3 regions of the Serratia sp. TSA_7 genome follow, and region 1 is predicted to be linked to each of the others. Evidence: predicted binding sites of a transcription regulator. Region 1 holds the regulator's gene; each other region holds the start of a gene.

Region 1 (10,313 bases):
AGCTCACGTTCGATATAGGGATACAGCGATTCGATAATCGCCACGCTGTCCATGACCTCGGTCTGGCGACCAAACAGCTCGCTGTCGACCCGCGCCAAAATGCCCGGATTCTGATAAGCCTCGCGCCCCATCATCACGCCATCCAGATGCTCCAGATGCTGCTTTGCTTCTCCCAGCGTTTTCACACCGCCGTTGATGGCGAGAGTCAACTGCGGGAAATCCCGTTTCAGTTGGTACACGCGCGGATAGTCCAGCGGCGGCACTTCACGGTTTTCTTTCGGGCTGAGGCCGGACAACCAGGCCTTGCGCGCATGGATAGTAAACATATCGCACTCGCCGCGCCCGGCGACGGTGGCGATAAAATCGCACAGAAACTCGTAGCTGTCCTGGTCGTCGATGCCGATGCGGGTCTTGACCGTCACCGGGATCGACACCACGTCGCGCATCGCCTTGATACAGTCGGCAACCAGCGTTGCCTGCCCCATCAGACAGGCGCCGAACATGCCGTTTTGTACGCGATCGGACGGGCAACCGACGTTGAGGTTAATCTCGTCGTAACCGCGCTGTTCGGCCAGTTTGGCGCAGTGCGCCAGCGCAGCCGGATCGCTGCCGCCCAGTTGCAACGCCACCGGGTGCTCTTCTTCGCTGTAGGCCAGATAGTCGCCCTTGCCGTGAATAATCGCGCCGGTGGTCACCATTTCGGTGTACAGCAGCGTTTCTTTGGTCAGCAGGCGGTGGAAGTATCGGCAATGACGATCGGTCCAGTCGAGCATCGGCGCAATGGAGAAACGATTGGCGGCATATTTTGAGGCGTGGTTGTCTGTCGTCATGCTGAGTTACTGGCTACCTGATCTGTCTGGGATTCAACGAACGGCATGCTGCCGCAAACGGCTATTATAACGACAATCGACGGCATTGGGAAAACCGCCGTGCCATCAGGCCAAAAAGAAAAAGAAAAAACGAATAAAAACGCGCCTTCAGGTGTTCTCTCACCAAGGGGGCAACTCGCCTCCCTTCCAATGAGGAAAAAACCATGAACAGTTTCGTTAAACGCCTGTTGCTGCCCGTGATTGCTGGCTCTGTGCTGTTTTCCGGCGCGGCCCTGGCGATGGGGGGTGACGGCAGCGGCCAAACCACGCCAACCTGCCCGAAAGGCCAGATATACGACACAAAAACCAAGACCTGCATGGTGGATAAAAGCAGCATGATCGGCGACAACGATCGGGCGAACTACGCCTATGCGCTGGCGAAAAGCGGCCGCTATCAGGATGCCCTCGACGTGCTGAACACTCTGAAAAACCCCAACACCGCCGTGGCATTGAACTACCGGGGTTACGCCACCCGCAAGCTCGGACGCACGGATGAAGGCATCGGCTACTATTTAAAATCAGTAGCGCTCGATCCCAACTACCCAAAAGTCCGCGAATACTTGGGTGAAGCCTATATGGTGAAAGGCCGCCCGGACCTGGCGAAAGAGCAGCTCAAGGTGATCCAGTCGCTGTGCGGCACCGGTTGCGAAGAGTACCGCGACCTGGCGGCAGCCATAGATCACCATCCCGAATCATAAGGTAGCCAGGCCCGGAGGCGAGCATCAGCAACGACGCAATCCGCAACGAAATCGGCCAGTATCTTTCCCGCCTGTGGCGCTATGGTTTAGTGCTCTCTCACCGGCGGGATATCGCCGACGATCTGGTACAAGCCACCTGTGTGCGGGCGCTGGAACGCGCCGCACAGTTTACATTGGGCTCGCGCATGGATCGCTGGCTGTTTTCGATTCTGCATTCCATTTGGCTGAACGAAGTCCGTGCCCGGCATATCCGTCAGGGGCAGGGTTTTGTCGATGCCGACGATCTGGCCGGCGAGGAAAACGGTGAAGATACGATATGGGCCAATGAAGTGATGCAGCGGGTCAATCGCCTGCCGGAGGCACAGCGCAATACGCTGTTCCTGGTGTACGTGGAGGAGCTTTCTTACCGGGAAGCGGCCGAGGTGCTGGGCGTCCCTATCGGCACCATCATGAGCCGCCTGGCAGCGGCACGTCTACGACTTGCGAACGACAGTGTGCTGCAACCCCATATCCCGCAGTCAAAAGGAGAACGATCATGAGCTCATACTATACTGCGGATGAACTGCTGGTCGCCTATCTGGACAATCAACTGGATCCCCAGCAGCGCCGCAGCCTGGAACAGCGCCTGGTCGACGAACCGGCATTGGCCGACCGTTTGTCGCTGCTGGAACGCAGCAATCTGCCGTTCAAACAGGCGTTCGCCCCTTTGCTGGATGAAGCACCGGTGCAACAACTGCAGGACAGGTGGCCACTTGCCATGCCGGCCCCACAACGCGGCGTCAGCCGCCGTGCCCTGATTGCCGCTGCCGTCGGTTTTCTGGCGCTGGGTGTCGCAGGCGATCGCGCCTGGCTGCAAGCGAGTCAGCCAGAAGACAACTGGCGCGGCCTGGTGGCCCAATATATGGCGCTTTACACCCCGGAAACGCTGGCGGGCTTCGATAGCGCCCCTGCGTTACTCGCCAGTCAATTGCAGCACACCGGCGAACGGCTCGGCATTGCCCTCCCCGCTCCCAAACTGGCATTGAACGGCGCTGAGCTGAAAAATGCCCGCGTGTTGGCTTACGACGATCGCCGCATTGCTCAGTTGACCTGGCTGGACGCGCAGTTTGGCCCGCTGGCGCTGTGCATCATTCAGCAACCGGGCAAGCCGGAGTCCGCACAAAGCGAACGCCGCCAGGGGATGAACGTGGTGTATTGGGCCGATGGCAGCCACAGCTTTATGCTGATTGGCCATAATCCTGCGGCGGAGATGACCAGGCTGGCGGAGCGCTTGCAGCGTTCACTGTCCACCTGAGAAGGAATCACGGCGCTTGCCCACCGCTCAGATGCCGGTGTAGCGCGTGAAGGGTCACTCATTTTTCATCGCACCAGCCGTATCTCCGCATCAGGTTGCTCCTTCTCAGCGGAAAAGGGGGCGACTCTCGGCGATTGCGCTTAATCATGATAAAATCGGTTTTTTTACGTACCGGGATATTTGCCATGAACTCAAGCACCCAGGAAAAACTGCTGGCGCAGGCTGAACAACTCTGCCTGCAACGCAATGTGCGGCTGACACCGCAGCGGCTGGAAGTGTTACGCCTGATGGCACAACAACCCGGTGCCATCAGCGCTTATGACCTGCTGGATCTGCTGCGCGTAGCTGAACCGCAGGCGAAACCGCCAACGGTCTATCGCGCGCTGGATTTCTTGTTGGAACAAGGGTTTATTCATCGGGTGGAGTCGGCCAACAGCTACGTGCTGTGCCATCATTTCGAACAACCGATGCATACCTCCGCGCTGTTTATCTGCGATCGCTGTGCTCAGGTGACTGAACGCACCACCGAAGGGGTGGAGGAAACGCTGCAAAAACTGGCGAAAGAGTCGGGTTTTGTGCTGCGCCACAGCGTGGTGGAAGCGCATGGCCTGTGTTCGGGCTGTGTTGAAGTGGAAGCCTGCGACAGCAAGCATGATTGCGGTGAGCACGATCACAGCATTGCCATCAAGAAGAAATAAATTAAGCGGGATTGGTCAGGCACTTCCCTGTACCTGTGGCCGTGGCGTTAAGGGGATCAAAACACCCGGCCGGCTACAGTCGATTACGGCCACCGTATGCTGTGGCCCTGCTCTCTACCAGCGATACTTGCTGTGGTCTTCCCAGGATTTCACTTCTTTCTCGGCCGCCTCTTTCTGGTAGCCATAGCGTTCCTGGATTTTACCGACAAGCTGTTCGCGTTTCCCTTCAATGACCGCCAAATCGTCATCGGTCAGCTTGCCCCATTGTTCCTTCACTTTCCCTTTAAACTGTTTCCAGTTACCGTCGGCTTGATCTTTGTTCATAGTCTCTCCGTTAACCTGTCGTAAATCAGTTTGATACTGTGCTGACCGGGCGTCTAACCAAGCAATTTTTATGGTCTATTACCGCCAACCAAAGGGTTGCCACTCCCCCATTCATTTCGCCAGCCACATGATTAATTGTAGACGCAGATAACGACAACCAAACAAAAACCAGAATAAAAAGCCATAAAAAAACAATTAACCAGAAAAAGACACTAACAAACAAGGTGCTACCCGACTGGAATGGCTCTTGGGAACATGTAAGCAAATATAAATAAAAAACATAAGAAAAATTACTCAATTATCTATAAAGCTCTCTGTCTTATTGCCCCCTAAACCAGGTACCGCGCAGCCGGTGACGGTGCCAGAACCAGCCCAGCGCAATGCCCCTCAGCGACAGAAACACCGCCAGCGCCAGCCATAATCCGTGGTTGCCCAATACAGGTACGGTAAACAACGTCAGGCCGAAGCCGACGGCCGCCACCGCCATGCTGTTGCGCATTTCGGCACCGCGGGTCGCGCCAATAAACATGCCGTCCAGCAGGTAACACCACACACCGACCAACGGCAGCACCACCTGCCACGGCAGATAATGGCTCGCCAGCGTACGCAACTCGGGTAAAGAGGTTAATGCCGAGATGATTTGCTGCCCGGCAACGGCATACAGCACCCCAAAAGCCAGTGCCACCAAACAAGCCTGGCGACAGGCGGCGCGCCATACCTTGCGCAGTTGGCTGTCGTCGCGAGCGCCATAGGCATGGCCGGAATGCGCCTCTACCGCGTAGGCAAAGCCGTCGAGCGCGTAGGCCGTGAAGGTCAGCAAATTCATCAGTACCGCGTTTACCGCCACCACGTCGCCGCCAAGCCGGGCACCGAAAATGGTCAGTGAGGCAAAACACGCTTGCAGCAACAGTGAACGCAACATGATGTCGCGATTCAGCGCCAGCAGGCGCCGCAGATTACCGCGCCAGGCCTGGCGCAGCATCGGCGCGGAAATGCCTCGTATGCGCATCACCCGCCAGGCAAGCCATAGCCCCAGCAGCAGGGTGGCATATTCAGAGATGACGGTCGCCGTCGCCGCCCCTTGCACGTTCCAACCCAGCCCCATCACCAACCAGATATCCAGTACGATATTCAGCAGGTTACCGATAATCAGCAAGATCACCGGTGCACGCACGTATTGCACGCCAAGCAGCCAGCCCAGGATCACCATGTTGGCCAACGCCGCCGGCGCACTTAGCCAGCGGATTTCGAGGAATAGCCGCGCTTGTTCCAGCACCGCGCCATCGCCGCCCACGATCTGCAACGCCATATCGATCAACGGGTGGCGCAGCAGCACAATCGCCACACCGGCCAACACCGCCAGCCACAACGGCTGCATAAAAGCGCGCGCCAACCCCTGAGGATCCTGTGCACCGAGCGCCTGTGCCGCCAGCCCGGTAGTGCTCATACGAAGGAACAGCAGCAACATAAACAGGAAGCTGGTAGCCATGGCACCAATAGCAACGCCACCCAGATAGGCGGGGCTATCCAGGTGGCCAATCACCGCAGTATCCACCAGCCCGAGCAGCGGAACGGTAATATTGGAAAAGATCATGGGTAACGCAAGGCGCCATAGGGCTTTATCAGTATCGCTGGTGAAGGCAGAAAGCAGGCGCATAGTGAAATGTTCCCGTGGCGGTAGGGTTTGAATGAATCAGAAATGACATCGCCCCAGAGCTGGGGCGATTTAAATCAGAGGACAACGTTCAGGCGCAGCGATTAAATCCAGTCGCCGTTGCGGATCACGCCGACCGCCAGACCTTCAATGGTGAAATTTTGCTGACGCAGGTCGACCACGATAGGCTGGAACTCGCTGTTTTCCGGCAGCAGTTCAACCACATTGCCGTGTTTTTTCAGGCGTTTGACCGTAACTTCATCTTCAATACGCGCCACAACTACCTGGCCGTTCCGCACGTCCTGGGTTTTATGCACCGCCAGCAGATCGCCGTCGAGGATGCCGATATCACGCATCGACATGCCGTTGACCCGCAGCAGGAAATCCGCGCTCGGTTTGAACAAAGAAGGATCCACCTTATAGTGCCCTTCGATATGCTGCTGCGCCAGCAGCGGTTCACCGGCGGCCACGCGGCCAATCAGCGGTAAACCTTCTTCATCTTCCATCAGCAGGCGAATGCCGCGTGAAGCGCCGGAGACGATCTCGATCACGCCCTTGCGCGCCAGCGCTTTCAGATGTTCTTCTGCAGCATTTGGCGAACGGAACCCCAGACGCATGGCGATCTCGGCGCGCGTTGGCGGCATGCCAGTTGACGAAATATGATCGCGAATCAGATCATAGACTTCTTGTTGTCTGGTAGTTAATGCTTTCATTCCGCCCCCTGTTTGTTTATACAGTCTTGCTGTGAGTATATACAGGTAAGCGCGGCTTGGGAACCGAAGAATGAATAAAAATCAGGGATTAGCGCCCCGCCGCAACGGAGCGTTCCACTCAGGCAAAGTGTTGCCAGAGTACCGAACCCCAGACAAACAGCGCCAGTATGATCGTCAGCGTTACCGCCGCCGACCCCATATCTTTCGCCCGCCCGGAAAGCTCGTGGTGTTCCGTGCCCACCCTATCGACAATGGCTTCAATCGCGCTGTTCAGCATCTCGACGATCACGACCAACAGCACCGATCCGATCAGTAAAATGCGCGCTATCGCACCCACATCCAGCCAGATCGCCAGTATGATAGCCAGCACGGTCGCCACCAGCTCCTGGCGGAATGCGGCTTCGTGCTGCCAGGCAGCAGAAAAGCCTTTATATGAGTAGCCGGCGGCTTTAATAATACGGGTCAGGCCGGTTGCTTGGTTTGCCATGTTTTTTAGTGCCTTTCACAGAGGTAAGTCATAATTATAGAGCTTGGGTCAGGAAACTCTCCCGGCTCACGGTTTTCCAACACCACAGATCTGCTACCCGGTTTCTGGTATGCTTGCGGCGCATTGCTAACAAGAGGCTTCACGTTGTTATGTCAGGTTGGCGTAAAATTTATTATAAATTATTGAATTTACCACTTAAATTGTTGGTAAGAAGTAAGGTTATCCCTTCAGATCCGGTCACGGAGTTAGGGTTGGATCCCTCACGGCCGATTTTGTATGTTTTACCTTATAATTCCAAGGCGGATTTACTGACGCTGCGCACCCAGTGCCTGGCGCAGGATTTGCCCGACCCCCTCAATCCGCTGGAGATAGACGGCACCGTACTGCCAAGCCATGTGTTTATTCACGACGGCCCGCGCGTGTTCCGCTACTACACACCGAAAGAAGAGTCGGTAAAACTGTTTCACGACTATCTGGATCTGCACCGCAGCAATCCGGATCTCGATATTCAGATGCTGCCGGTGTCGGTGATGTTTGGCCGTTCCCCAGGCCGAGAAGGCCACGGCACGCCGCATCTGCGCTTGCTGAACGGCGTCCAGAAATTCTTCGCCGTCCTGTGGCTGGGCCGCGACAGCTTCGTGCGTTTCTCCAACACCGTTTCGCTGCGCCGAATGGCGACCGAACACGGCACGGACAAAACTATCGCACAAAAACTGGCGCGCGTGGCGCGCATGCATTTCTCGCGTCAACGTCTGGCCGCCGTCGGCCCAAGCCTGCCGGCTCGTCAGGATCTGTTCAATAAGCTGCTGGCGTCCAAAGCGATCGAAAAAGCGGTCGAGGACGAAGCGCGCAGCAAGAAAATTTCCCATGAAAAGGCCCAGCAGAACGCCATTGCGCTGATGGAAGAGATCGCCGCCGACTTCTCGTACGAGACGGTGCGCCTTTCCGATCGCGTGCTGAGCTGGACCTGGAACCGGCTGTATCAGGGCATCAACGTCACCAATGCCGAGCGCGTGCGCCAGTTGGCGCAGGACGGCCACGAGATCGTTTATGTGCCGTGCCACCGCAGCCATATGGACTACCTGCTGCTGTCCTACGTGCTGTATCACCAGGGCCTGGTGCCGCCGCACATCGCCGCCGGCATCAACCTCAACTTCTGGCCGGCCGGGCCGATCTTCCGTCGCCTGGGCGCGTTCTTTATCCGCCGCACCTTCAAAGGCAACAAGCTGTATTCAACGGTGTTCCGCGAATACCTCGGCGAGCTGTTTACCCGCGGTTACTCGGTGGAATACTTCGTCGAAGGCGGCCGTTCCCGTACCGGGCGCCTGCTGGAACCGAAGACCGGCACCCTGTCGATGACCATCCAGGCAATGTTGCGCGGTGGCACTCGCCCTATCACGCTGGTCCCGATCTACATCGGTTACGAACACGTGATGGAAGTAGGTACTTACGCCAAAGAGCTGCGCGGTGCGACCAAGGAAAAAGAGAGCCTGTTGCAGATGCTGCGCGGCCTGCGCAAGCTGCGTAATCTCGGCCAGGGTTACGTCAACTTCGGCGATCCGCTGCCGTTGACCGCCTACCTGAACCAGAACGTGCCGCAGTGGCGCGAATCGATTGACCCGATCGAAGCCCAACGTCCAAGCTGGCTGACGCCAACGGTCAACGACCTGGCGGCCAAGATCATGGTCCGCATCAACAACGCCGCCGCCGCCAATGCCATGAACCTGTGTTCCACGGCGCTGCTGGCCTCACGCCAGCGCTCGCTGACCCGCGAGCAGCTGCTTGAGCAGTTGGAGTGTTATCTGCAACTGATGCGCAACGTGCCTTACGCCGGCGACGTCACAGTGCCGACCCAAACGCCGGACGAGCTGCTGGATCACGCGCTGAACATGAACAAGTTCGAGGTGGAGAAGGATAACATCGGCGATATCATCATCCTGCCGCGCGAGCAGGCGGTGCTGATGACCTATTACCGCAACAATATCCACCATCTGCTGGTGCTGCCTTCGTTGATCGCCACCATAGTGATGCATCACCGCCGGGTGTCCCGCGCTGAACTGCTGCGGCAGATCGGCCTGATTTACCCGATGCTGAAGGCCGAACTGTTCCTGCACAACGACAAGGAACAACTGCCGGAAGTGCTGCGGCCGCTGATCGCGGAAATGATCCGCCAGCAGCTCATCTGCGACAAAGGCGAGGATCTGGTGCTTAACCCGGCGCGCATTCGCCCTCTGCAATTGCTGGCAGCCGGCGTGCGCGAAACGTTGCAGCGCTATGCCATCACCATGTCTATCCTCAGCGCCAACCCGAGCATCAACCGCGGCGCGCTGGAGAAAGAGAGCCGCATCATGGCCCAGCGTCTTTCGGTGCTGCATGGTATCAATGCGCCAGAGTTCTTCGACAAGGCGGTGTTCTCTACCCTGGTGGCGACGCTGCGTGAAGAAGGCTACATCAACGATGTCGGCGATGCCGTTCGTGAGCACACCCTGGAGGTGTACAGCATGTTGAGCGATTTGATTACCCCGGAAATCAAGCTGACTATCGAGAGCGTCAGCATGCCGGCGGAAACCAGCGTGCAGCCGGAAACGGCGGCGACGGAAGAAAAAGCTGAATAATTGATTGATAATCAAAAACAAAAAGGCACCGCAGGGTGCCTTTTTTATTGCAGGAATACCGCTAGCCCTGCCAATAACTCAATGCGATACCGATAAACAACACCAGCCCGACATAGTTATTATCCAGAAACGCCTTGAAGCAGGCGTCGCGATCGCGGGTAGCGATTTGCTTTTGCTGATGAATAAACAAGGCACCCGCCAATAGCAACGACCAATAAAACGCCCCGCTCAGTTTGGCCAGATAGCCCACCCACAGCAGCAGCAGCAGCGTCGCGAACTGCAGCAGACCGACGATCAGTTTGTCGTAACGGCCAAACAGAATGGCGGTGGATTTGACGCCAATCTTCAGGTCATCGTCACGGTCCACCATCGCATACAGCGTATCGTAAGCCACCGTCCAGCAGATATTGGCCAGCAGCAGCAACCAGCAGCTCAACGGCAGTGCCTCGCTGACGGCGGCGTAGCCCATTGGGATGCCCCAACCGAACGCCGCTCCCAGCACGAACTGCGGCAGATTGGTGACCCGCTTCATAAACGGATAGATCCACGCCAGCGCCAGCGCCGCCAGCGACAGCCAGATGGTCATGGCGTTCAGCGTCAGCACCAGCCCAAACGAGACCAGCACCAGCACCACGAACAGGATCTTGGCCTCTTTCTCGCTCACCCGGCCGCTCGGCATTGGGCGCCCCGCGGTTCGCTTCACGTGGCCGTCAACGGCGCGGTCGGCATAGTCATTCACCACGCAGCCGGCAGCACGCATCAGGAACACCCCAATCACGAACACCAGCAGGATAGACAGTGGCGGCACCCCCTGCCCCGCAATCCACAGCGCCCACAGCGTTGGCCACAGCAGCAGCAGGCTGCCGATCGGTTTATCGAGGCGCATCAGATGGCCGTATGCCCGCCATTTGCTTTGAGTCACGCTTCCCTCCAAGGTATTTCCTCTCCTCATCATGCGATT
Region 2 (10,313 bases), on a different contig from region 1:
AACACTTGCAGTTCTGATACGGAGGCCAACCAAGGCATGAACAAATTTGTCAGATTAACAGCAGTCGCGGGTCTGTTGTGGGCGGGTGTCAGTTACGGAGCGGATACAGCCAACATCCGCATCGACCAACTGCCTCAGCTTCATCAGGAACCGCAGCATGCTACTGTGAGTGAGCGCGTAACCTCGCGCTTCACTCGCTCTCATTACCGTCAGTTTGCCCTCGATGCGGATTTTTCAGGCAAGATCTTCGATCGCTACCTGAATATGCTGGACTACAACCATAACGTGTTGCTGGCCTCCGACGTGGCGCAGTTCGCCGACAAGCGCAATCAACTGGGCGAAGAACTGAAAAGCGGTAAGCTGGATACGCCATACGCGCTGTACAATCTGGCTCAGAAACGCCGTTTTGAGCGTTACACCTATGCGTTGTCGTTGCTCGAAAAGCCGATGAACTTTACCGGCAACGACACTATCGATCTCGACCGCAGCAAAACGCCGTGGCCGAAAGACAAGGCCGAACTGGACAGCCTGTGGGATGCGAAAGTCAAATATGACGAGCTGAACCTCAAGCTGACCGGCAAAACCGACAAAGAAATCCGCGAAACGCTGACCAAGCGCTATCAGTTCGCCATTAAGCGCCTGACGCAAAGCAACAGCGAAGACGTGTTCCAACTGGCGATGAATGCCTTTGCGCATGAGATCGACCCGCACACCAACTATCTCTCCCCGCGCAACACCGAACAGTTCAACACCGAGATGAGTCTGTCATTGGAAGGCATTGGTGCGGTGCTGCAGATGGATGACGATTACACGTTGATCAACTCCATGGTACCGGGCGGCCCGGCCGCCAAGAGCAAGGCGATCACCGTGGGCGACCGCATTGTCGGCGTCGGTCAGACGGGTAAACCTGTGGTCGATGTTATCGGCTGGCGTCTGGACGACGTGGTTTCCCTGATCAAAGGGCCGAAGGGCAGTAAAGTCCGCCTGGAAATCCTGCCTGCCGGCAAGGGCACCAAAACCCGCGTTGTTACGCTGACCCGCGAACGTATCCGCCTGGAAGACCGTGCGGTGAAAATGACCATCAAGACTGTCGGCAAAGAGAAAGTCGCGGTGATGGACATTCCTGGCTTCTACGTGGGCCTGACCGATGACGTGAAAGTGCAACTGCAGAAGATGGCCAAGCAGAACGTCAAGAGCCTGATTATCGATCTGCGGACCAACGGCGGCGGCGCGCTGACCGAAGCGGTCTCGCTCTCCGGCTTGTTCATTCCGAGCGGCCCGGTGGTGCAGGTGCGTGATAACAACGGCAAAGTGCGTGAAGACGCGGATACCGACGGCATTGTTTATTACAAAGGCCCATTGGTGGTGCTGGTTGACCGTTTCAGCGCCTCGGCTTCCGAGATCTTTGCCGCAGCGATGCAGGACTACGGCCGTGCGCTGATCGTCGGTGAACCGACCTTCGGTAAAGGTACCGTGCAACAGTATCGCTCGCTGAACCGCATTTACGATCAAATGCTGCGGCCGGAATGGCCGGCGCTGGGCTCGGTGCAATACACCATCCAGAAGTTCTATCGCGTTAACGGCGGCAGCACCCAGCGTAAGGGCGTAACGCCGGATATCCTGATGCCTACCGGCGTCGATCCAGCGGAAACCGGCGAGGCGTTTGAAGACAACGCCATGCCTTGGGACAGCATCAATGCGGCTACTTACAGCAAAACCGGCGATCTGACCGCGTTCGATCCTGAACTGCTGAAGGACCATGAGCAGCGTATCGCCAAGGATCCGGAGTTCCAGTACATCGCGCAGGACATCGCCCATTACAAGGCGTTGAAAGACAAGCGTAACATCGTCTCACTCAATCTTGCTCAGCGCGAGAAAGAGAACCACGATGATGACGCTACCCGTTTGCAGCGCATCAACGATCGTCTGCAGCGTGCCGGCAAGAAACCGTTGAAGGCGTTGGAAGATTTGCCGAAGGATTACCAGGAGCCGGACCCATACCTGGATGAAAGCGTGCATATCGCGCTGGATCTGGCTCACCTTGAACAGGCGCAGCCAACCCAGCAGCCGGCGGCGAAGTAACGCAACCGGGTAAATAAAAAACGCACCTTCGGGTGCGTTTTTTGTTAAGCGCCGCTGAAGGCGCATTTAGGCGTCAAACATCCTGTGAGGCAATGATGAGCGAACTAACGCCCCCGATGCGCGTTACTCTGCGGCTCGAGTCGCTGCTGGTTTTGTTGGTGTCCGTAGCGCTGTATCAGCACCGGGAATACAGCTGGTGGCTGTTTCCTGATACCGGACATTTCGTTCCTGGGCTATGCGTTTGGCAAAAAGGTGGGGGCGATCGGTTATAACCTTGCTCATTCCTATATCGGCCCGGCGCTGTGCGCCTTACTGTTCGTCCTTTTCCCGCAGCCGTTCTGGCTGATGACGGCGCTGATTTGGTGTGCCCATATCGGCTTCGACCGCACCTTGGGCTACGGGTTGAAATATGCTCAAGGTTTCGCCTATACCCACCTTGGGCGTTTGAACGACAAACACCGCTGATTTGCCGCAGAAAAACCACCGCATTACGCAACAATCGTTTACAATTTGAAAAGCCATGCTGGAACGCCGATTTTGTAAAGTTTCGTATTTTTAGTAGGTTAATGGCGTGCAACTCTTGAAACTGTGACGAATGCCCATACGATCTAGGGTATCCGAGACAGCGTTTTGTTAACATTTATGAGGAAGTAAACATTTTATGATGCGTATAGCTCTGTTCCTGCTCACCAACCTGGCGGTGATGTTGGTTTTCGGGCTGGTGCTCAGCCTGACAGGAATCCAATCCAGTAGCGTTCAGGGTCTGATGATTATGGCCGGTCTGTTTGGTTTCGGCGGTTCGTTTGTCTCCTTGCTGATGTCCAAATGGATGGCGCTGCGCTCCGTAGGCGGGGAAGTGATTGAACAGCCGCGTAACGAAACCGAAAACTGGTTGCTGGAAACGGTGCGCCGTCAGTCGCAGCAGGCGGGCATTGCCATGCCGCAGGTCGCTATTTATCACGCACCGGACATTAACGCTTTCGCTACCGGCGCACGCCGTGATGCTTCGCTGGTTGCCGTCAGTACCGGCCTGTTGCAGAGCATGAGTCGGGATGAAGCGGAAGCGGTTATCGCGCACGAAATCAGCCACGTCGCCAACGGAGACATGGTCACCATGACGCTGATTCAGGGCATCGTGAACACCTTCGTGATCTTTATCTCGCGCCTGATTGCGCAAGTGGCCGCCGGTTTCCTCGGCAACCGCGACGGTGAAGGTGAAAGCAACGGCAACCCGATGATTTACTTCGGTGTGTCGATGGTGCTGGAATTGGTGTTCGGCATTTTGGCCAGCATCATCACCATGTGGTTCTCACGCCACCGTGAGTTCTACGCCGACGCAGGCTCCGCCAAACTGGTGGGCCGCGAGAAGATGATTGCTGCGCTGCAGCGTCTGAAAACCAGCTACGAGCCGCAGGAAGCGGGCAGCATGATGGCGTTTTGCATCAACGGCAAATCCAAGTCGTTCAGCGAACTGTTCATGTCGCACCCACCGCTCGACAAGCGTATCGAAGCGCTGCGTTCAGGTCAGTACCTGAAGTAACGCTGAGAAGATAAAAAACCCCGGCTTGCCGGGGTTTTTTATGTCTGCTATTTGGCTTGCGGGCTGTGTTCCACCGGCTCCGCGCGCGGTTGGGTGATTCGCAAGCTGCTGACCGCTGCCGCTAGCGTGGCGAAGCTGCCGGCGAGGATCAGCGAGGCGTGCGTACCGGAGGTGGGAAACAGATTGAACATCAGCGCCACCAGCGCGGCACCGGAGGTTTGTCCCAACAGGCGGGCGGTGCCGAGCATGCCGCTGGCGCCGCCGCTGCGGTTACGGGGTGCGGCAGAAATAATGGTGTGGTTATTGGGTGACTGGAACAGCCCGAATCCGGCACCGCACAGCACCATACGCCAGATGATATCCAGGTCCGACGGGTTATGCGGCAGCATCGCCAGCAGGAACAGCCCTAGCGCAAACACTCCCAACCCGATACAGCCCAACAGCCCGGCGTGAACGCGCTCCACCAGCCGCCCGGCGATCGGCGCCATAACGATAATCGCCAGCGGCCAGGGTGTCAGCAACAGCCCGGTAGCCACCTCATCGCGGCCCAACGTACTTTGCAGAAAGAACGGCAGTGAAACCATCGCCAGCATTTGCGCAGCGAAGGAACAGATCGAGGTGCCCATCGACAGGGCGAAAATCGGGATGCGCAGCAGGTCGACCGGCAGCAGCGGAAACTCTTGCCGCAGTTGGCGGCGGACGAAGAAGAAGCCGATCACCATCAGTACGGCGATTTCGCTGAATATCAGCGTCAGGCTCTGACCCTGGGCAAAGCCGCTGATGGCAGTGATCAGCAGCCCGAAGGTCAGGGCGTTCATCACGGCGCTGGTCGGGTCAAAACGCTGATTGCTGCTTTTCTGGCTGTTGGCGGGCAGGTACTTCATCCCCAGCGCCAGCGCCACAATGCCAATCGGCAGATTAATGGCGAACAGCCATTGCCAGGATGCCACGGACAGTATCGCCGCCGCTACCGTGGGGCCCGCCGCCGAGGAAAAAGCGACAATCAGTGAGTTGATGCCCATGCCGCGCCCGAGAAAGCGCTGAGGATAGATAATGCGGATAAGCGCGGTGTTGACGCTCATGATGGCGGCGGCGCCAAACCCCTGCAGCACACGGGCTATGGTCAATGTCACCAGCGAATCGGACAGCGCGCAAAACAGCGAGGTAATGCTGAAGACCAACAAGCCGGCTTGATAGATACGGCGATAACCAATCAGGTCACCGAGCGAGGCCAGCGACAGCAGTGAAATGGTGATGGCCAACTGATAGGCGTTAACCACCCAGACCGAACTGGCCGGGCTGGCGTTCAGATCGCGGGCGATGGTAGGCAGCGCCACATTGGCGATCGCACCGTCAAGCACGGAAACGGTAATGCCCAGGGCGATGGCGAGGATGGCCCCATAGCGTTGTGGGACGGGGAGGCCGTCAGTACAAGAACGCATGTTGATCTCGAAGGTATTAATACGGGGGAGTATTAACATGCTAATCATATTCGACGGTAATTGCACCTTCAGTGGCCAGCTCAATTGTAATAACCGATGAGAGTTATGGCCTAATGCATTCATCTTCAAGCATTTTTTCTTGGTTTCATTGCAGGGTGTCAGGGCTTGCGCGTATACTGAAACCCGTGTTCAAATTTCTTAAAACAGAAAAGCTGAGTAGGGCATTTAGTATGGCTAACGCAGATTTAGATAAACAACCGGATTCTGTTTCATCAGTGCTGAAAGTGTTTGGTATCTTGCAAGCGCTGGGCGATGAGCGCGAGATCGGCATTACTGAGCTTTCTCAACGGGTGATGATGTCCAAAAGCACCGTCTATCGTTTTCTGCAGACCATGAAGTCGCTGGGCTATGTGTCGCAGGAAGGGGAATCGGAAAAATATGCGCTTACTCTCAAGCTGTTTGAACTCGGTGCCAAGTCGCTGCAGAACGTCGATCTGATCCGCAGCGCCGATATTCAGATGCGCGAGTTGTCGAATCACACCCGTGAAACCATTCACCTCGGGGCGCTGGATGAAGACAGTATTGTCTACATCCATAAAATCGACTCGATGTACAACCTGCAGATGTATTCGCGCATCGGTCGCCGTAATCCGCTGCACAGCACCGCCATCGGTAAAGTGCTGCTGGCCTGGCGCGAGCGTGCGGAGGTGGAAAAAATCCTGTCGCAGATTGAGCTTACCCGCAGTACCCCGCACACCCTCACCAGCCCCGCTGCGCTGCTGTCGCTATTGGAGCAGGTACGCGAGCACGGGGTGGGCGAAGACATTGAAGAGCAGGAAGAAGGGCTGCGCTGCATTGCGGTGCCGGTATTCGATCGCTTTGGCGTGGTGATCGCCGGGCTTAGCATTTCGTTCCCCACTATCCGCTTCTCCGAGAAGGCCAAGGCGGATTACGTTAAACGCCTGCATGCTGCCGCACGTAACATTTCCGATCAAATGGGCTACCACGATTATCCCTTTTGATCCTGCCGGTGGTTGATGCCTAAAGGTGTGCCGTTCACGGGAGCGCCTTTATCCTTTAAATGAACCGCTATCGCAGACATAAAAAAACCGGAGCATCGCAGCTCCGGTTTTTTATTGCGGACGACATTTACTGGTGAGCCAGTTCCACTTCGTCTTCGCTGTCCATGATGTTTTTGTCCGTCTGCTTCATCAACTGGCTGGTGATGGTGCCGGCAGTCATTGAGCCGCTGACGTTCAGTGCGGTACGCCCCATGTCGATCAAGGGTTCGACCGAAATCAGCAGGGCAACCAGCGTGACCGGCAGGCCCAGCGCAGGCAGTACAATCAGCGCAGCGAAGGTGGCACCGCCACCCACACCGGCAACGCCGGCAGAGCTGATGGTGACGATACCCACCAACGTGGCGATCCACACCGGATCAAGCGGGTTGATGCCAACGGTTGGGGCAACCATAACCGCCAACATCGCCGGATACAGGCCTGCACACCCGTTCTGGCCGATGGTAGCGCCGAACGAAGCGGAGAAGCTGGCGATGGATTCCGGCACGCCCAGGCGGCGAGTCTGCGCTTCAACATTCAGCGGAATGCTGGCGGCGCTGGAGCGGCTGGTGAAGGCGAAGGTGATGACCGGCCAGACCTTGCGGAAGAATTTCGCCGGGTTAACGCCGGTGAAGGCCAGCAGCAGGGCGTGTACCCCAAACATGATTGCCAGACCGAGGTAAGATGCCACCACGAAGCTGCCGAGTTTGACGATGTCGTGGATGTTGGAACCGGCCACCACTTTGGTCATTAACGCCAGTACGCCGTACGGAGTCAGTTTCATCACCAGGCGCACCAGCTTCATCACCCAGGATTGCAGGGTGTCGATAGCCACCAGCACGCGCTGGCCTTTCTCTTTATCGTCTTTCAGCAACTGCAGCGAAGCCACACCCAGGAAGGCGGCGAAGATCACTACGCTGATGATCGAGGTTGGGCTGGCACCGGTCAGATCGGCGAACGGGTTTTTCGGCACGAACGACAGCACCAGTTGCGGTACGGTCAGGTCCGCCACTTTACCGACGTAGTTGCTCTGGATAGCCGCCATGCGCGCGCTTTCCTGCGTACCCTGGACCAGGCCTTCTGCGGTCAGGCCAAACAGGTTGGTCACCAGCACACCCACCAGCGCGGCGATAAGCGTGGTGAACAGCAGGGTGCCGATGGTCAGAAAACTGATCTTGCCCAGTGAAGAGGCATTGTGCAGCTTGGCTACCGCGCTCAGGATTGAGGCAAATACCAGCGGCATTACGATCATTTGCAGCAACTGCACATAGCCGTTACCGACAATGTTGAACCAGCTGATGGATTCTTTCAGTACCGGGTTTTCCGAGCCGTATACCAGTTGCAGACCCAGGCCGAACATTACGCCCATCACCAGGCCGACCAGTACTTTTTTCGCCAGGCTCCATTGCTTATGGCGGGTTTGCGCCAACAACAAAAGGAGGGCGACAAAAACCACCACGTTAATTACCAGCGGAAAATTCATCCCCAATGTCTCCAATCATTTTTCTTATATAAAAACGGCTACGCACCAAGGTGTAGCGAATCAAATATCGTAACAGTTTGCGCAACGGCTCACTTATATCCAAATGGAATTTGATATAACTTTGAATATGGATTTGTTTAATTAATATACTTTATGAATGGTTAGTGGCCGATTTTTTGTGATCACAGTCGGATATTTTTGATTTGCTCAAAATAGGACTGCACAGGAATGGTGCACCCTCCTTGCCAATAGATAGCGAAGGCCACCAGGCAGAGGCAAAGGGCTCGCTCCAACTGGTTGCCTTTCTGGGAATTAAGCACCGGCAGGCGAAAGCGCCAGCGGCAGGGCCAGAGCAAGGGGACGCCGGCAGGGGTGAGCATATCGGCCAACAGGTGGCTGAAATAGCCAATAATCATCGCATGCAGCACGTCGGGCGGGATAGGCCAACTGCGCGGCACATCTAACTGGAACAGCGCCATACCGCCGGCGATCGCCAGCAGGCTGTGGGTGAAACCGCGGTGCCCGAAGGCTCGGGAGATGGGAATGGCAATCCAGCGCAGGCGTTGGCCCAGGACCGATTTGGGGTGATCGATATCGGGCAGCAGTGAGGTTAGCAGTGCGGCAGGGATAATGTGCCACCAGTCGCCGGTGGCCAGCTCCGGTGTCACCTCGGCCTTCTTGGCGAAAATCGCGCAAGCGACAGAGAAAATAAGATGTCCTTCCGCGGTCATGCTGTTGTTGTTCCGGCTGATAAACTGTTAATTTATCCAGTATATGGGAAAATTAACAGTTGCGGAAGCGGTTACCCTGTAACTAATTGTTTGTTTTGTCCGGTTTTACAACGAGTTGTTACGTAAAAGGTTAAGCATTGACCGTTGTGGATGCCGCGGATGATCGTAAGGAATGCGTTGACTACCTCCCACGAATACATCTCGACTGCAGGCATGCGGGAGAAAGCGCCGAGCGGCAGAGTTGCGCTGCGTGGCAGTGACAGCGCTTACCGGCTACCCGGCGCTTTCTTGATGTCCCAGCATAGATATTCCGGCATGTTAATTCAATAAAAATGAAATAATGTTTTATTTATTTTCAGGCCTAAGGCATGGTTTTGAAAATTAGCGGGAGGAACCAGGAGATAAAAGAGAGAGGCAGGGCGGCAGCGGGATAACGCCGCCGCGAAAGATTACGCCAGATGGCCGGGAGTGAGCTGTTCGAGGGTATCGAGTTTATGGTCCGCCAGTGCCCAGCGCGTGTCGTGGCGATACTCTTGCGCCGGGATGACGATTGAACGCATTCTCGCGGCCTTGGTGGCAATCATGCCGTTGAACGAGTCTTCCAGCGTGATGCAGCGCAACGGATCGCTGCCGAGACGTTCGGCGGCGATAAGGTAAACCTCCGGGTGCGGTTTGCTGTAAGGCAGATATTCGGCGGACACCAGTTGATCGAAATACCCCGCCAGATCGAACATCTTCAACACCTGTTGTTGCATGTGCAGCGGCGATGCGGAGGCCAGGCCAATCTTCAGATCCAGACTGCGGCACAGTTCCAACGCCTGTTGCACGCCCGGCAGCAACGGCCGTTTTTCATGTACCAGCTCAATGGCGCGTTCAATAATCCGCGCGGAGACCTCCTCCAGCGAAACGCCTTGCCACGGCATGGCCTGAAACCACATTTTCACCACCAGATCGATGCGTAGCCCGAGGGTGTCCGGCAGTTTATGGCGGTCAGACAGATCCAGCCCCAGCGCGCCAAAGATATCCAGTTCCGCCTGTAGCCACAGCGGTTCTGAGTCGATCAACAAACCGTCCATATCAAAAATAGCGGTTTCAATGCGTTGCGAATAGGCCATTAGCGATGAGCTCCTGCCGGCGTCGGTGAATGTGCCACCACTTTAACATCGCCGGGAACCAGACTAAAATTTTTGCCTGCCGGATTGCGCCGCATTCGCTCCGGGCGCCTTGCCGAAACGCAGGATACGCCACAGATCGCGCAGTTTTGACCACCAGCGCTGGTGCTGCCGCTCGGTAACCTGCTGCAGCATGCGGGCATAGTCCAGCACCAACCCCGGCGTCCAGGTCATGGTCTCTCCGCGGCTACGCAACACCGCCAGCATCCACAGGTTGGGGTCGAGGATCAAAAACAGAAAACGCCGCCACAGAGGTTTGTCGCCCAATACGCCTTCCAGCGCACTGTCCAGCGCCAGGATCACCGTGGTGGAACAGTTACGGCGCGTCAGGTTGTAGGTTGTGTCCTGACGATACCCTTGCCAGAAGGCGTGCAAGGCAGCTGGGTTATAACGGCGGAACTGGATTTTCTTGTCGGGTGCGCACCAGGCCGCTACCTCTTGCTGCAAGCCGGGCAGAAAGCGACCCTCGACGTTGTTTTGTTCGCCGGAGTGCAGTAACTGACGGAAATCCTGCACTGAATGGCTGATGTCATTCAGCGGATAATGGCTGATGTACAAATCCGGGGCCAGCTCCAGAGCGGCATGCCCGGTGGAGATATGGCCGCCGCCATCCACTGCGGCGATATAGCGGTCAACAATGTAGCGCCGGCGCGCATCTTTCGCCGCCGCCACCGGAGTCCAGACATAGACCGTCAAGGGGGCAGCCTGAACCGTTAGCGCAGCAGCAGGTTGCTGTCGGTTCAGGGAGAAGCTCTCCAGCCGCTGTGCAATGCGCAGTAACGCCCAGCCCGACAGCAAAAGCATG
Region 3 (10,313 bases), on a different contig from region 1:
GCCATGGACAGCCAGCCGTTGGCCGCCGATCCGCAGGTGATCATTGCCGGGCAACGGGAGGCCTTTAACGCCGGGCTGGCGGTGCTGGCGCGCCTGACCGACGGCAAGTTGCACGTTTGCCACGCCGCAGGAGCGAATCTGGGCAAACAGCCTGGTGCGCAGATAACCTACAACGAATTCGCCGGCCCGCATCCCGCCGGGCTGGTGGGCACCCACATTCACTTCCTCGAACCGGTCAGTTTGAAAAAAACCGTCTGGCATATCGGCTATCAGGACGTCATCGCCATCGGCACGCTGTTCACCACCGGCCATCTCGACACCCGTCGGGTGGTGGCGCTGGCCGGGCCGCAGGTGGAACAGCCGGTGCTGCTGCGTACCCGGTTGGGCGCCAGCATTGAGCAACTGACCGCCGGTCGCCTTAAAAGCGGCGAGAACCGGGTGATTTCCGGCTCGGTACTGAGCGGCACCCATGTCGCCGGCCCGAATGCGTATCTCGGCCGTTTTCACTCGCAGGTTTGCGTGCTGCAGGAAGGGCGTGATAAACAGCTGTTCGGCTGGATCGCGCCTTCGCCGGACAAATTCTCCATTACCCGCACCACGCTGGGCCATTTCCTGAAAAATAAGCTGTTCGCCTTCTCGACCACCACCCACGGCGGCGAGCGCGCAATGGTCCCGATCGGCAACTACGAACGGGTGATGCCGCTGGACATTCTGCCGACTCTGCTGCTGCGCGATCTGCTGGCGGGCGATACCGACAGCGCGCAGGCGCTGGGTTGTCTGGAGCTGGATGAGGAAGATCTGGCGCTGTGCACTTTCGTTTGTCCGGGCAAGTATGAATATGCGCCGGTGCTGCGCGACGTGCTGACCAAGATTGAGCAGGAAGGATAACCGATGGGCCTGAAGAACTTTTTTGACAAGATCGAGCATCACTTCACGCCGGGCGGCAAGCTGGAAAAGTGGTACCCGCTGTTTGAAGCGACTACCACGGTGTTTTACACCCCCGGTCTGGTGACGCGCGGCGCTTCGCACGTGCGCGACGCCATCGATCTGAAACGCATGATGATCCTGGTGTGGTTGGCGGTATTCCCGGCGATGTTCTGGGGTATGTACAACGTCGGCCAGCAGGCCATTCCGGCGCTGCACCATCTGTACAGCGGCGATCAACTCCAACAGGTGCTGGCGGGCGACTGGCATTACCGGTTGGCGCAATGGCTGGGGGCGTCGCTGGCGGCGGATGCCGGCTGGATCAGCAAAATGGTGCTGGGCGCCTGCTACTTTATGCCGATCTACGCCGTGGTGTTTCTCGTCGGCGGTTTCTGGGAAGTGCTGTTCGCGGTCATCCGCAAGCATGAGATTAACGAAGGTTTCTTCGTCACGTCTATTTTGTTCGCGCTGATTGTGCCGCCAACGCTACCGTTGTGGCAGGCGGCGCTGGGCATCAGCTTCGGCGTGGTGGTGGCGAAAGAGATTTTCGGCGGCACCGGGCGCAATTTCCTCAACCCGGCGCTGGCGGGGCGCGCTTTCTTGTTCTTTGCCTATCCGGCGCAGATCTCCGGTGACCTGGTGTGGACCGCCGCCGACGGCTTCTCCGGCGCGACGCCCTTGGCGCAATGGAGCGTGGGCGGGGCGCACAGCCTGAGCAACGTGGCTACCGGCCAGTCGATCAGTTGGATGGACGCCTTCCTCGGCAATATCCCAGGTTCGGTCGGCGAGGTCTCCACGCTGATGATCCTGATCGGCGGTGCGATTATCCTGTTTGGCCGCGTGGCTTCCTGGCGCATTGTCGCCGGCGTGATGCTCGGCATGATGGCAACCGCCTTCCTGTTCAACAGCATCGGCTCCGCCACCAACCCGCTGTTCGCCATGCCGTGGTACTGGCATCTGGTGTTGGGCGGCTTTGCCTTCGGCATGATCTTTATGGCCACCGACCCGGTTTCCGCCGCCTTTACCAACAAGGGAAAGTGGTGGTACGGCATCCTGATTGGCGTGATGTGCGTGTTGATCCGGGTGGTCAACCCGGCCTACCCGGAAGGCATGATGCTGGCGATCCTGTTCGCCAACCTGTTCGCGCCGCTGTTCGATTATCTGGTGGTGCAGGCCAACATCAAGCGGAGAAAAGCCCGTGGCGAATGAATCTAAAAACGACACTATCGGTAAAACGCTGCTGGTGGTGCTGCTGCTGTGTCTGGTGTGTTCGGTGGTGGTGGCGGGTTCCGCCGTCGGCCTGAAGTCCAAACAGCAAGAGCAAAAGCTGCTCGACAAGCAGCGCAATATCCTCGATGTGGCCGGTCTGTTACAGCCGAAGATGGAAGGCGAGCAGGTCAAGGCGCTGTTCACCCAGCGTATCGAACCGCGCCTGCTGGATTTGAACAGCGGCGAGTTTGTGGCGGGCAATGCGGCGGCGTTCGATCTGGCCGCTGCGCTGCGCGACGATGCCAAAAGCGTCGCCTTGTCGGCGGGCGAAGATCCGGCCGGCATCAAACGCCGCAGCAACCGGGCGGAGATCTATCTGGTGCGCGATAACGGCGGGGCGGTGAACCAAATCGTGCTGCCGGTCTACGGCACCGGTCTGTGGTCGATGATGTACGCTTTTGTGGCGCTGGACAGTGACGGCAACAGGGTGAAAGGCATCACTTATTACGATCAGGGGGAGACCCCGGGCCTGGGCGGTGAAGTTGAGAATGCCGGTTGGCGCCGGCAGTGGATCGGTAAAAAGTTGTTTGATAACGACGGCAAGCCGGCGATCCGCGTGGTGAAAGGCGGGGCGCGTCAGGGGGATGAGCACGGGGTGGACGGTTTGTCCGGTGCCACGCTGACCTCCAACGGCGTGCAGCACACTTTTGATTTCTGGTTGGGTGAGCAAGGTTTTGGCCCATTCCTGAAAAAAGTTCGTGAAGGAGCGCTGAAAAATGGCTGATTCCAAAGAGATTAAGCGGGTCCTGCTCGGGCCGCTGTTTGACAACAACCCGATAGCCTTGCAGGTTCTCGGGGTGTGTTCCGCGCTGGCGGTGACCACCAAGCTGGAAACGGCGGTGGTGATGACCATCGCGGTGACCTTGGTCACGGCGTTCTCCAGCTTCTTTATTTCCCTGATCCGTCACCATATTCCGAACAGCGTGCGCATCATCGTGCAGATGGCGATTATCGCCTCGCTGGTGATTGTGGTCGATCAGCTGCTGCGCGCTTATGCGTTCGAGATTTCCAAGCAGCTGTCGGTGTTTGTCGGCCTGATCATCACCAACTGCATCGTGATGGGCCGCGCCGAAGCCTACGCCATGAAGTCGCCGCCGATTGAAAGCTTTATGGACGGTATCGGCAACGGGCTGGGTTATGGGGTGATCCTGGTGCTGGTCGGTTTCCTGCGCGAGCTGATTGGCTCGGGCAAGCTGTTTGGCATTCCGGTGCTGGATACGGTGCAGAACGGCGGCTGGTATCAGCCGAACGGCCTGTTCCTGCTGGCGCCGAGCGCGTTCTTTATCATCGGCCTGCTGATTTGGGTGCTGCGCACCCTGAAACCTGCACAGATCGAAAAGGAGTAACGGCCGATGGAACATTATATCAGCCTGTTTGTGCGCGCGGTGTTCGTCGAGAACATGGCGTTGGCGTTCTTCCTGGGGATGTGTACCTTCCTGGCGGTGTCGAAGAAGGTGTCGACCGCCTTCGGTCTGGGCATCGCCGTGACCATAGTGCTCGGCATCTCGGTGCCGGCGAACAACCTGGTCTACAACCTGGTGCTGCGCGATGGCGCGTTGATGGAAGGCGTCGATCTGAGCTTCCTCAACTTCATTACCTTTATCGGCGTGATCGCCGCGCTGGTGCAGATTCTGGAGATGATCCTCGATCGCTTCTTCCCGTCGTTGTACAACGCACTCGGCATTTTCCTGCCGTTGATCACCGTGAACTGCGCCATTTTCGGCGGCGTGTCCTTTATGGTGCAACGCGACTACAACTTCGCAGAATCGGTGGTGTACGGCTTCGGCTCCGGCACCGGCTGGATGCTGGCGATTGTCGCGATGGCGGGGATCCGCGAAAAACTCAAGTATGCCAACGTCCCCGCAGGGCTGCGCGGTCTGGGCATTACCTTTATCACCACCGGGCTGATGGCGTTGGGCTTTATGTCCTTCTCCGGTGTTCAGTTGTAAAGGCGGGAAGAATCTATGGAAATTATTTTAGGCGTCGCGATGTTTACCGGCATCGTTATGGTGCTGGTACTGCTGATCCTGTTCGCCAAATCAAAGCTGGTGAACACCGGTGACATTGCGGTGGAAGTTAACGGCGATCAGGGCAAGAGTTTTAACGCCCCGGCGGGCGACAAGCTGCTGAACATGCTCTCCAGCCAGGGGATCTTCGTGTCCTCGGCCTGCGGCGGTGGCGGCTCCTGCGGCCAGTGCCGGGTGGTGATTAAAGAGGGCGGCGGCGATATCCTGCCGACCGAACTTTCGCACATCAACAAGCGCGAAGCGAAAGAAGGCTGCCGCCTGGCCTGCCAGGTGAACGTGAAGCAGAATCTGAAAATCGAGCTGCCGGAAGAGATTTTTGGCGTGAAAAAGTGGGAGTGCGAGGTTATCTCCAATGATAACAAAGCCACCTTTATCAAAGAGCTGAAGCTGAAAATCCCCGATGGCGAGGATGTGCCGTTCCGCGCCGGCGGGTTTATCCAGATAGAAGCGCCGGCCCACGACATCAGCTATGCCGATTTTGACGTGCCGGAGGAGTACCGCGGCGACTGGGACAAGTTCAACCTGTTCCGCTACCGCTCGGCGGTGAACGACACCACGGTGCGCGCTTACTCAATGGCGAACTACCCGGATGAAAAGGGCATCATCATGCTCAACGTGCGTATCGCTACGCCGCCGCCGCGCGCGCCGGACGTGCCGCCGGGCATTATGTCCTCCTATATCTGGTCGCTGAAGGCCGGCGACAAGGTGACCATCTCCGGGCCGTTCGGCGAGTTCTTCGCCAAAGACACCGATGCCGAAATGATCTTTATCGGCGGTGGCGCCGGCATGGCGCCGATGCGTTCGCATATCTTCGATCAGCTCAATCGCCTGAACTCGAAGCGCAAAATCACCTTCTGGTACGGCGCGCGTTCGCTGCGTGAAATGTTCTACGAGGATGATTTCAACCGGTTGCAGGCGGAGAATGAAAACTTCACCTGGCACGTGGCGCTGTCCGATCCCCAGCCTGAGGATAACTGGACCGGCTACACCGGCTTTATCCATAATGTTCTGCTGGAGAACTATCTGAAGCACCACCCGGCGCCGGAAGACTGCGAGTTTTATATGTGCGGCCCGCCGATGATGAACGCCGCAGTGATCAAGATGCTGAAAGATCTGGGGGTCGAAGATGAAAATATCATGCTGGATGACTTTGGTGGCTAAATGCGCATAGGGGCAATGAAGGGTTGGATGACGACGTTGGCGTTGGGCGCCACGTTGTTGTTGACCGGGTGCGGGCCGGAGCAGGTGAATCTCGATGGCAAAACCATGGGGACCTCTTATTCGATCCGTTATGTCACCGGCGAAGGCACGCCGTCGGCGGCCAGAATTCAGGCGGAGATCGACAAACGCCTGGAGTTGGTGAACGATCAAATGTCCACCTACCGGCCGGGCTCGGAACTGAGCCGCTTCAACGCCAGCCGCGAGGTGGGCAAGCCCTTCCCGGTCTCGGCCGCGACGACCGAGGTGGTGTTGGAAGCGTTGCGCATTAACCGCGTGACCGACGGCGCGCTGGACGTGACCGTCGGGCCGCTGGTCAATCTGTGGGGCTTTGGCCCGGAAGGGCGGCCGGACAAGGTGCCGAGCGCTGCCGAACTGGAACAGCGCCGCGCCTGGACCGGCATCGACAAACTGTCGGTGCAGGGCAACGCGCTGGTGAAACACATTCCGGAACTGTATGTCGATCTCTCGTCCATCGCCAAAGGCTATGGCGTGGATGTGATAGCCCAGTACCTGCAATCGCAGCAGGTGAAAAATTACATGGTGGATATCGGCGGCGAGGTGCGTACCCGCGGCCACAACGGCGAGAAAAAACCGTGGCGTATCGCCATTGAGCGGCCGACGGCCGGCGTGGAGCAAAAAGCGCAGTTGGTGATCCAGTCGGGCGAGATATCAATCGCCACCTCAGGGGATTACCGCAACTACTTTGAGCAAGACGGTGTGCGCTACTCGCACACCATAGATCCGATCACCGGCCGGCCGATCCATCATCATCTGGTTTCGGTCACCGTACTGAGCCCGACCTGCATGGCCGCCGACGGCCTGTCGACCGGGCTGAACGTGCTGGGGCCGGAACGAGGTATGGCGTTGGCCAACCTGATGGGGATCCCGGTGTTCATGATTGTGAAAACCGCCAACGGATTTGAAGAGCGCTACTCTGAGGCGTTTAAACCCTATCTGAAAAAGATCTTGTGAGGCCGCTATGTTGACGGTATTTATCGCCACCTTCGTGCTGTTTCTGCTGGTGATCGGCGGCATGTCGCTGGGCTATGTGTTCAAGCGCAAAAGCCTGCAGGGCAGTTGCGGCGGCATCGCTTCGCTGGGAATGGAAAAGGTCTGCGACTGCCCGGAGCCCTGTGATGCGCGCAAGAAACGCGAAGCCAAAGAGGCGTTGCGACGGCAACAGTTGGAAAAACACCGGATCATCTGAAGACGAGGGGCGCACGTGGCGCCCCTTTTTTTACCGGCTATTTGGCCTTGCGAAAGGCTTTCGCCTCGTCCGGTGAGTTGACCATCACTCCGTCGGCCCCCAGCGCCAGTGCCTGCCGGTATTCCGCCGGTGAATTGACGCCGAACAAAATGATGTGCGCCGGACCTTGCGAACGGAAACAATCGATCGACTCTTTATCCCAGGTCAGAAACGCTTTCGAGCGCCCTTCGCCCAACGTGTATTTCTCCACCACTTCCACTTCACGTTTCAGCTCCAGCCCGTACCAGCGCGGTTGCTGATTATCCGCTTTCAATTCGCACTGGTGCGCCATGGTGACATTGGCCAGCAGGGTGCGGGTTTCGTCGCGGCTTTCAAAGCGTTTGATTTGTGGCGGCAGCGCTTGCAGGTATTTGGCATCGGTAGAATACACGCGGGTGCGGTTCAGGCTGTCGGCCTTCTCCAGCGTTGTCAGCAGCGCTTGGCCAAATTGCGCCGGATCGGCGTCCGGCGACTTGATATCCAGATAGAAGGTCACCTTGGGGAAAGCTTCCAGGATCTCGTCCAGACGCGGGATACCTATGCCTTTGCCGCGAAACGGATGGGTTTCACCTTTTGCGAATGACCAGCCGGCATCCACTTTGGCCAGTTGTTCGGCAGTATGGGCGGAGACCGGCCCCTGTTCGTTGGTCAATGCTTTGAGATCGGAAGGACGGTACAGCACGATCGCGCCGTCTTTGGATTGCTGCAGCGTAATCCAAATGGCGTCGGCACCATTTTTCAGGGCAGTTTCAATCGCGATGCGGGTATTTTCCGGCGCGTCTGCGGTGCCGCCGCGGTGGGCGATAATGGCTGGGGCATGGCCGACGGCGGCCCCCGTCGCCAGCGAAACCAGCGACAGTGCGGAAGCCAACAGCAAATGGGAAAACCTGATCATGCGGAATACCTTTTATGATGTACCCGTCCTCTTTCGAGCCGCAGCCTTGCGAGCCGCCACATGAAATCCATAGGGTACAAGGATGAGAGAGTAAGTCAGCGGAAATCATACTATTGAAAAATTAAGCTTTTTTAACAACGCGGAAATATCTGGCTCAAACGCCGTTTTTTCCATGTCCACCGAGTCTTGAGCTTTCGATTATTGGCTGTATACTTATACAGTGTTATTGGAGGCGCGATGCGTAAAATCATTCATGTCGATATGGACTGCTTCTTCGCGGCGGTAGAAATGCGCGACGATCCCAGCCTGCGCGATATTCCGTTGGCGATCGGCGGCAGCGCCGACCGACGCGGAGTGATCAGCACCGCCAACTATCCAGCACGCCGCTATGGCGTGCACAGCGCGATGTCGACGGCGATGGCGCTTAAACTGTGCCCCCACCTCAAGCTGTTGCCAGGCCGCATGGCGGCGTACAAGGAAGCCTCGCTGCACATTCGCGAAATTTTTGCCCGCTACACCTCGCTGATTGAACCGCTGTCGCTGGACGAAGCCTATCTGGACGTGACCGACTGCACCCAGTGCAACGGTTCGGCGACGCTGATCGCCCAGGAAATCCGCCAGGCAATTGCCGAAGAGCTTAATCTCACGGCCTCTGCGGGCATCGCACCGATCAAGTTCCTCGCCAAAATTGCCTCGGAGCTGAACAAACCGAACGGGCAATACGTCATCACGCCGGCGCAGGTGCCGGCTTTTTTGCAGCAACTGCCGCTGAGCAAAATCCCCGGCGTGGGTAAAGTGACCGCCAAACGGCTGGAGGAAGTGGGGCTGATCACCTGCGCCGATGTGCAGCAGTACGATCTGGCGCTGCTGCTCAAGCGCTTCGGCAAATTTGGCCGGGTGCTGTGGGAGCGCTGCCAGGGCATTGATCTGCGCGAGGTTTCGCCGGAGCGGCTGCGTAAATCGGTGGGGGTGGAACGCACGCTGGCGGAAGACATTCATGACTGGGAAGACTGCGAGGCGCTGATTGTCGACAAGCTCTATCCCGAGCTGGAAATGCGGCTGCGCAAGGTGAAACCGGATCTGCATATCGCGCGGCAGGGCGTGAAGCTGAAGTTTCAGGATTTTCAGCAGACCACTCAGGAACACGTCTGGCCGGTGCTGAATAAAGACGATTTGCTCAACGTGGCGCGGCAGGCGTGGCGTGAGCGGCGGGAAGGCCGTGGCGTACGGCTGGTCGGTTTGCACGTAACGCTGCTGGATCCGCAGCTTGAGCGGCAACTGTTGCTGCCGTGGGAATAAAAAGGCCGGCGAGAGGCCAGCCTTTTAATGTTAAACGCTTTAATTACGCGCGCTCGGGGATGGCTTTCAACAGCGCGGTCAGCAGCTTCCAGTACAGGCCGACGCTTTCGATATGTACCTGCTCATCCGGCGAGTGTGGCCCGGTGATGGTTGGCCCAATCGACACCATATCCATGTTCGGGTACGGTTTTTTGAACAGGCCGCATTCCAGACCGGCATGGATCACCATGATGTTCGGCGTCTTGTTGAACAGATCCTGATAGATCTCGCGCACCAGATGCATGACCGGTGAGTCCGCGTCCGGCTGCCAGCCTGGGTAACCGCCCTTCGGCGCCACTTTGGCGTTGGCCAACTGGCCCAGCGCGGTCAGCATCTCGACCACGTAATCTTTGCCGCTGTCGATCAGCGAGCGGATCAGGCAGATGATTTCCGCTTCGTTCTCGCTGGTGGTGACCACGCCAACGTTCAGTGAGGTTTCCACCACGCCTTTTACCGCGTCGCTCATGCGGATCACGCCGTTTGGCGTAGCGTTCAGCAGGGCCAGGAAACGCTGTTGGCTGTCGGCGGTCAACGCCTGAGAGGCGCTGGTAACCGGCTCCAGCAGCACGGTGATGTTCTTCTCTTTGGCGGAAAGCTCGTTTTGCAGCGTGCTCAGGAAGGCCTGGCTCAGCGCTTTCAGCGCATCGGCTTTTGCCGCAGGCACGGCAACCACCGCAGAGGCTTCACGCGGGATAGCGTTGCGCAGGGTACCGCCGTTCAGATCCAGCACGCGCAGGTTCAGTTCTGCGGCATGAGCGAACAGGAAGCGCGTCAGCAGCTTGTTGGCATTGCCCAGGCCCACGTGGATCTCGGCGCCGGAGTGGCCGCCTTTCAGGCCCTTGAGCGTCAGTTTCAGCGTCTGATAGCCGGCCGGTACCGCTTCGCGCTGCAACGGCAGGGTAGTAATGAAATCAATACCGCCGGCGCAACCCATGTAGATCTCGCCTTCTTCTTCGGAGTCGGTGTTGATCAGGATATCCGCCTGCAGCCAGTTAGGCTGTAGCCCGAATGCGCCATCCATGCCGGCTTCTTCGGTCATGGTCAGCAGCACTTCCAGCGGGCCGTGTTCGACGCTGTCGTCAGCCAATACCGCCAGCGCGGAAGCCATGCCGATGCCGTTGTCGGCGCCCAGCGTGGTGCCGCGCGCCTTGATCCACTCGCCGTCGATATACGGCTGAATCGGATCCTTGGCGAAGTCGTGCACGGTGTCGTTATTTTTCTGCGGCACCATATCCAGGTGCGCTTGCAGGGCAACCGGCTTACGGTTTTCCATGCCTTTGGTGGCCGGCTTGCGCAGCAGGATATTGCCCACCTGATCGCGTTCGGCATGCAGATTCTTCTCTTTGGCCCATGCGAGGATGTGCTGTGCCAGCGCTTCTTCATGATAAGAAGG

The links. The regulator LexA, encoded in region 1, represses DNA repair genes until DNA is damaged. The targets are predictions, from matches to a motif close to TNCTGTATGTACATACAGNA.
Region 2: the regulator LexA is predicted to act here: its motif matches at 8,359-8,378, upstream of ACUTQW_RS03620 (metal-dependent hydrolase).
Region 3: the regulator LexA is predicted to act here: its motif matches at 7,786-7,805, upstream of dinB (DNA polymerase IV).

The regions. Positions count from the first base shown of each region.
Region 1 covers NZ_JBQZFU010000011.1:52,484-62,796, reverse strand. The annotation lists gene dusA (tRNA dihydrouridine(20/20a) synthase DusA) at 1-830, opposite strand, end outside; gene ACUTQW_RS23120 (tetratricopeptide repeat protein) at 1,034-1,567, shown strand; gene ACUTQW_RS23115 (RNA polymerase sigma factor) at 1,618-2,106, shown strand; gene ACUTQW_RS23110 (anti-sigma factor family protein) at 2,103-2,861, shown strand; gene zur (zinc uptake transcriptional repressor Zur) at 3,047-3,559, shown strand; gene ACUTQW_RS23100 (CsbD family protein) at 3,674-3,883, opposite strand; gene dinF (MATE family efflux transporter DinF) at 4,203-5,540, opposite strand; gene lexA (transcriptional repressor LexA) at 5,642-6,250, opposite strand; gene ACUTQW_RS23085 (diacylglycerol kinase) at 6,369-6,737, opposite strand; gene plsB (glycerol-3-phosphate 1-O-acyltransferase PlsB) at 6,887-9,352, shown strand; gene ubiA (4-hydroxybenzoate octaprenyltransferase) at 9,414-10,286, opposite strand; gene ubiC (chorismate lyase) at 10,304-10,313, opposite strand, start outside.
Region 2 covers NZ_JBQZFU010000001.1:730,790-741,102, forward strand. The annotation lists gene proQ (RNA chaperone ProQ) at 1-17, shown strand, start outside; gene prc (carboxy terminal-processing peptidase) at 37-2,082, shown strand; gene ACUTQW_RS03595 (DUF4260 family protein) at 2,335-2,547, shown strand; gene htpX (protease HtpX) at 2,744-3,622, shown strand; gene ACUTQW_RS03605 (MFS transporter) at 3,670-5,064, opposite strand; gene kdgR (DNA-binding transcriptional regulator KdgR) at 5,295-6,086, shown strand; gene ACUTQW_RS03615 (L-cystine transporter) at 6,214-7,605, opposite strand; gene ACUTQW_RS03620 (metal-dependent hydrolase) at 7,788-8,336, opposite strand; gene hxpB (hexitol phosphatase HxpB) at 8,786-9,451, opposite strand; gene ACUTQW_RS03630 (HdeD family acid-resistance protein) at 9,515-10,313, opposite strand, start outside.
Region 3 covers NZ_JBQZFU010000006.1:188,427-198,739, reverse strand. The annotation lists gene ACUTQW_RS18975 (Na(+)-translocating NADH-quinone reductase subunit A) at 1-888, shown strand, start outside; gene ACUTQW_RS18970 (NADH:ubiquinone reductase (Na(+)-transporting) subunit B) at 892-2,133, shown strand; gene ACUTQW_RS18965 (Na(+)-translocating NADH-quinone reductase subunit C) at 2,123-2,917, shown strand; gene ACUTQW_RS18960 (NADH:ubiquinone reductase (Na(+)-transporting) subunit D) at 2,910-3,539, shown strand; gene nqrE (NADH:ubiquinone reductase (Na(+)-transporting) subunit E) at 3,546-4,142, shown strand; gene nqrF (NADH:ubiquinone reductase (Na(+)-transporting) subunit F) at 4,158-5,381, shown strand; gene ACUTQW_RS18945 (FAD:protein FMN transferase) at 5,382-6,413, shown strand; gene nqrM ((Na+)-NQR maturation NqrM) at 6,421-6,648, shown strand; gene ACUTQW_RS18935 (glycerophosphodiester phosphodiesterase family protein) at 6,686-7,582, opposite strand; gene dinB (DNA polymerase IV) at 7,820-8,881, shown strand; gene pepD (beta-Ala-His dipeptidase) at 8,925-10,313, opposite strand, start outside.